DNA from 2 places in the Serratia sp. NA_13 genome. Region 1 is predicted to be linked to the other one. Evidence: predicted binding sites of a transcription regulator. Region 1 holds the regulator's gene; the other holds the start of a gene.
What was found. The regulator CRP, encoded in region 1, controls carbon source genes, mostly activating them, when cyclic AMP is high. The targets are predictions, from matches to a motif close to ATGTGANNNNNNTCACAT.

Region 1 (3,127 bases):
ACCAGCGCCGGCCAAAACGGCAGGCGGTTTTGATTGGCCATCAGGTCACGCCGGTAGAGTGGATGCTGGGTACGCAGCAGGCGGGCGATGCGGCTGAAGTGGTAGTAGCAGAACTGCCCAACCGGATTCTCCGGGTGCTGTGCCGCCACTTTTTCCAATGCTGTCAGTTCATTGCCCATATTGAAGCGTTGCGAATGTTGGTGGTAGAGAATATCGTGCGCCACCGTGCGCAGCCGATTGGCAATTACCTGCGCATTGCGGCGGATAATGGCTTCGGCCTGGCTCTGTTCTACCAGTTTTTGCACCTCTTCCGGCAGGTGCAGGCTGACGGTGATGTGTTCCTGCAAATCCAGCGCGACCTGGAAGGTGCGTTGCAGGCGCTTTTGTTCGAGATTGCTGGCATGGGGGAGAAAATTAAGTTGTTGATACAGCAAGGTGATCAGATCCATGACCTTTTGCTGGCGCACCAGCAGGGGAGGTAATGCGGTCTGCGGGTCGGTGTGCTGGGTCAACAGCGAATATTTGGCTTCGAAGTAGTCCGCCAGTTCCAGATAGAGCTGATTAAGCGACTCGCGCATCGGCTGTTCTTTCCACAGCTTGAACCAGAACCAGGTAAACAGGCCGTACCAGGCCGTGCCCACGATATATAACACCGGCGCGTGCCAAAGCGGCACCGTACCGGCCATGCTGAGGGAGAAGATGGCGGCAACTAGCGCAGCAGGCAGCAGACGGGCGTGTAGCGGGCTTATTTCACCGTTGACACCGAGCAGCAGCGCCAGGCCGAGCATCAGTATCGGCAGCGGCAACTGCCACAACAGAGCTTGCTGCAGCAACAAACTGCTGAATGCAAACAGTGAACCGCCGACGATCAGGCGTTTAAAGAAGCGTTTATGAGGCGTGTCCAGCCCGGCGATGTTGCAGCAGGCGGGAACCAGGGAAAATAGCAGGCCGTATTGTAGTTGGCCGATCAACAGCCCGAGCAGAACCGGCAGGCACAGCACCAGCGTTTGTCGTAGTGCGTAATTAACTTCCGGATGATAAATCAGTCGGCGCCACATGATGACTAGGGGCATAAAAAAACGGCGCGAATTATCGCGCCGTTTTTTCAGTGATTAACGGGTGCCGTAAACGACAATAGTTTTGCCGTGGGCGGAGATCAGGTTTTGATCTTCCAGCATTTTCAGAATACGACCAACGGTTTCACGTGAGCAACCGACGATCTGACCAATTTCCTGACGGGTAATTTTAATCTGCATACCATCCGGGTGGGTCATGGCATCAGGCTGTTTCGCCAGGTTCAGCAGGGTTTGCGCGATGCGGCCTGTAACGTCCAGGAAAGCAAGGTTACCCACTTTCTCAGAGGTGATCTGCAGACGGTTTGCCATCTGAGCTGACAGGCGCATCAGGATGTCCGGGTTAACCTGAATCAACTGGCGGAATTTCTTGTAGGAAATTTCAGCCACTTCACAGGCGGTTTTCGCCCTAACCCAGGCGCTACGCTCCTGACCTTCTTCAAATAATCCAAGCTCGCCGATGAAATCCCCCTGGTTAAGGTAGGACAGGATCATCTCTTTACCTTCTTCATCCTTAATCAGCACCGCGACGGAGCCTTTGACGATGTAGTAAAGCGTTTCGGCTTTTTCACCTTGGTGAATCAGCGTACTTTTGGATGGATATTTGTGGATATGGCAATGAGACAGGAACCATTCGAGAGTAGGGTCTGTTTGCGGTTTGCCGAGAACCATTCGCTGTTATCCTCTGTTGTTATCGCTGCCTTGTGTCACAGGGGTCAGAGTTCCCTGTAAAACGTGCTGTCGCCGTTGTTTTAATGGTAGCTGGCAGCAGGTTTTGAGGCGTGTCATAAATATACGCTGTCGCTCTAGCATATTAACTTGCCGGGAGAGCTGCAAGCTACATTCTGTTAACATACCGGTAAAGGAGCCTTTCCCTGGGAGTTTCCCTGAAATCAGTGTCCCGGAAAGATTTATTGCGGCTCTGTTTGTAGCACAGAGTGAGGCGGGTGTCTTGTGTTGTCTCGCTTCAGCATGATTAGCATCAGGTTCCGTTGCCAGTTTCTATGCGAAAGCGTAGTCTGATTTTAAGAAATTAACCGGAGTGACCAGCATGCAGGCAAGAGTTAAGTGGGTGGAAGGGTTGACGTTTCTGGGCGAATCCGCGTCTGGCCATCAGGTATTGATGGACGGCAACGCCGGCGATAAAGCGCCCAGTCCGATGGAAATGGTGCTGATGTCGGTGGGAGGATGCAGCGCGATAGATGTGGTGTCGATCCTGCAAAAAGGACGCAACGACGTGCGTGATTGCGAGGTGAAGCTGACCTCTGAAAGGCGCGAAGAAGCGCCACGGTTGTTTACCCATATCAACCTGCATTTCATCGTCACCGGTAAAGATTTAAGTGACAAAATTGTTGAGCGCGCGGTGAATCTTTCCGCCGAGAAGTACTGTTCGGTGTCATTGATGCTGAGCAAGGCCGCCAGCGTGACCCACAGTTTTGAGATCCGCGCGGTGTCCTGATAGATAAAGGGGCGCGGTCCGTTGCCGCGCTCCGGTAAGTTAGCCGATTTTTTTGCCTTCCAGCAGTTGCTGCACCAGCGGCGCCATAATCAACTCCATTGCCAATCCCATTTTGCCGCCCGGCACCACCAGCGTATTGATATGCGAGATAAAAGATCCCTGCAGCATCGCCAGCAGATAAGGGAAATCGATCTGATCCAGGCCGCGGAAGTGGATCACCACAAAGCTCTCGTCCAGCGAGGGGATCGCCTTGGCGGCGAACGGGTTGGAGGTATCTACCGTCGGCACCCGCTGGAAGTTGATATGGGTGCGCGAAAACTGCGGTGTGATGTAGTTGATGTAGTCTTCCATCGAACGCACCACTGAATCCATCACCGCTTCACGGGAGTGGCCACGCTCGCCGGTATCGCGAATTAACTTTTGGATCCATTCCAGGTTAACAATAGGCACCACGCCGACCAGCAAGTCGACATGCTTGGCCACGTCGTTGTGTTCGGTCACTACGCCGCCGTGCAGCCCTTCATAAAACAGCACGTCGGTCGGTGCCGGTAAGGCTTCCCACGGGGTAAAGGTCCCCGGTACCTGGTTATAGGGC
Region 2 (3,127 bases), on a different contig from region 1:
CAACAGCGCGCCCTTGGCCGGGAACATACGAATGCGCAGATCGGCATATTCCGCAATCTGCTGGCCCCAGATGCCCGCGGCATTGACGACCACTTCGGCATGAATATCGTAGCGCTGCGCAGATTGATGGTCGAAAACACGCACTCCGGTTACACGATCGCCAGCGCGAAGTAAACCGACCACCTGATGATAGGTGAGGATCTGCGCACCGTGCTCTCGGGCATCGAGCATATTGGCGGTTGTGAGACGGAAGGGATCGACAGTGCCGTCCGGCACGCGAACCGCGCCGATCAGCGCCGGATTGGCCGCTGGCTCCAGACGCAGCGCCAACTGTGGGTCAATCGCTTCGGCGTTGATACCGGCACTGTGGCAGGAGGCAATAAACTGTTGTTGGTAGGCCAGAGAATCCTGCGGCAGCGTAATAAACAGCCCATCGCTACGCTCGATGCAATGGTACGCAATGCGCTTGAGGATTTGGTTTTCTTCTATGCATTCACGCGCCGACTCGCCGTCGGTCACCGCATAGCGTGCTCCACTGTGCAGCAGCCCGTGGTTGCGCCCAGTGGCACCGGTAGCGATATCGTGACGCTCCAGCAGTATACAACGCAGGCCTCGGCGCGCGCAGTCACGAGCAATGCCCGCACCGGTCGCACCACCGCCAATGATGATCACATCCGTTTCGTTATCCGATGAATGGCTGCTCATGAGACTCTCTCAGAATCTGTAGTTATTCACCTATTGAGCCACATTCATTGGGGGCTTTGTTTGATAAGGAACAATAACGAACTCAAAACGAAAACCAAATGTCCACAAAAAACCATGAATGTGATCATAATCACGATTTTTAGGCGTTTTTCTATTTCATAACGTTAACGAATCGCTCAAAATCCGCCGGTGTTTCATAAAAGTGTAACAAATGCGCCATTCATCACAGCGACACCAGGCTGATTTGACTAGGATGACGCTCGTTATGGAACAAAAAAACACCACATTCGATATCCGCTCAATCATCAAATGAACGTAAAAGATCATATTGATGTGATAACTAGATAAAGCCATCGGAGGCGCTCATGTTGAGTATTTTTAAGCCGGCAGCACACATTTCCCGTGTGCCGGTCGACAAAGTCGACCCGCTGTACCGTAAATTGCGCTGGCAAATTTTTATGGGGATTTTCTTCGGTTATGCCGCCTACTACCTGGTGCGCAAGAACTTCACCCTGGCCATGCCTTACCTGATCGACCAGGGCTTCAGCCGCGGCGACCTCGGTTTCGCCCTGTCCGGTATTTCCATCGCCTACGGTTTTTCCAAATTCATCATGGGGTCGGTTTCTGACCGCTCCAACCCACGCGTGTTCCTGCCCGCCGGCCTGATCCTGGCTGCTGCGGTGATGCTGTTCATGGGCTTCGTGCCATGGGCGACTTCGAGCATCGCGGTCATGTTCGTTCTGCTGTTCCTGTGCGGTTGGTTCCAGGGGATGGGCTGGCCGCCATGTGGTCGTACCATGGTGCACTGGTGGTCGCAGAAAGAGCGCGGCAGCATCGTTTCGGTCTGGAACTGCGCCCATAACGTGGGTGGCGGTTTGCCGCCACTGCTGTTCCTGCTGGGCATGGCCTGGTTCAACGACTGGCATGCAGCGCTGTATATGCCGGCCTTCGGCGCCATCCTGGTTGCTCTGATCGCCTTCGCCCTGATGCGTGATACCCCGCAATCCTGTGGCCTGCCGCCGATCGAAGAATACAAAAACGATTACCCGGACGACTACAGCGAGAAAGCGGAAGAAGAGCTGACGGCCAAGCAGATCTTCATGCAGTACATCCTGCCGAACAAACTGCTGTGGTACATCGCCGTAGCCAACGTGTTCGTTTATCTGCTGCGTTACGGCATTCTGGACTGGTCACCGACCTACCTGAAAGAAGTGAAACACTTCGCGCTGGACAAGTCTTCATGGGCTTACTTCCTGTACGAGTATGCCGGTATTCCGGGCACCCTACTGTGCGGCTGGATGTCGGACAAGGTGTTCAAGGGTAACCGTGGTGCCACCGGTGTGTTCTTCATGACGCTGGTGACCATTGCCACCGTCGTTTACTGGCTGAACCCGGTCGGTAATCCTGGCATCGATATGGCCTGTATGATCACCATCGGTTTCCTGATTTACGGCCCGGTGATGCTGATCGGTCTGCACGCACTGGAACTGGCGCCGAAGAAAGCCGCCGGCACCGCCGCAGGCTTCACCGGTCTGTTCGGTTACCTGGGCGGCTCTGTTGCAGCCAGCGCCATCGTCGGCTACACCGTTGACTACTTCGGTTGGGACGGCGGTTTTATGGTGATGATTGGCGGTAGCATCGGTGCGGTTGTGCTGTTGTTGCTGACCATGCTGAGCGAGAAAAAACACCACGCGGAAATCGCTGCCAACAAACGCGGTTAAGCGTCATACAACTTTCGCATTATTTAAAGGCCGCGCTGCGGCCTTTTTATTACCTGGCACCTACAACATGGAGAACAACAATATGCGGACTCAAGTCAAAGCCCTGCTGACAGGGATTATCCTGGCCACCTCAATGGTCAGCGCTGCACAGGCTGCCGACAAGGTGGTGATCGCCCACCGTGGCGCCAGCGGCTATCTGCCGGAACACACGCTGCCGGCGAAGGCTATGGCCTACGCGCAGGGTGCAGACTTCCTCGAGCAGGATCTGGTGATGACCAAGGACAACGAGCTGGTGGTGTTGCATGACCACTATCTCGATCGCGTCACCGACGTAGCCGAACGTTTCCCGGACCGCGCACGCAAAGACGGCCGCTATTACGCCATCGACTTTACCTTGCCGGAAATCAAATCGCTGAAGTTCACCGAAGGCTTCGAGATTGAAAACGGTAAAAAAGTGCAGGGTTACCCTGGCCGCTTCCCGATGGGTAAATCCGATTTCCGCGTCCATACCTTCCAGGAAGAGATCGAGTTTGTGCAGGGTCTGAACCATTCAACCGGCAAGAACATCGGTATTTACCCGGAAATCAAAGCGCCATGGTTCCACAAGCAGGAAGGCAAGGATATTTCCAGCAAGGTGCTGGCGGTGCTGAAGCAGTACGGTTATACCGGCAAGGGTGACAACGTTTATCTGCAATGCTTCG

Region 2: glpT (glycerol-3-phosphate transporter) is a predicted target of CRP. The motif match lies at 824-841, and genes of this name have one in related genera.

What each region holds. Positions count from the first base shown of each region.
Region 1 is NZ_JBQZFV010000018.1:74,170-77,296, forward strand. Features, by position in the region: gene ACUTSU_RS20180 (YccS/YhfK family putative transporter) at 1-1,058, opposite strand, end outside; gene crp (cAMP-activated global transcriptional regulator CRP) at 1,113-1,745, opposite strand; gene ACUTSU_RS20190 (OsmC family protein) at 2,125-2,532, shown strand; gene ACUTSU_RS20195 (phosphoribulokinase) at 2,572-3,127, opposite strand, start outside.
Region 2 is NZ_JBQZFV010000011.1:62,467-65,593, forward strand. Features, by position in the region: gene glpA (anaerobic glycerol-3-phosphate dehydrogenase subunit A) at 1-705, opposite strand, end outside; gene glpT (glycerol-3-phosphate transporter) at 1,071-2,426, shown strand; gene glpQ (glycerophosphodiester phosphodiesterase) at 2,509-3,127, shown strand, end outside.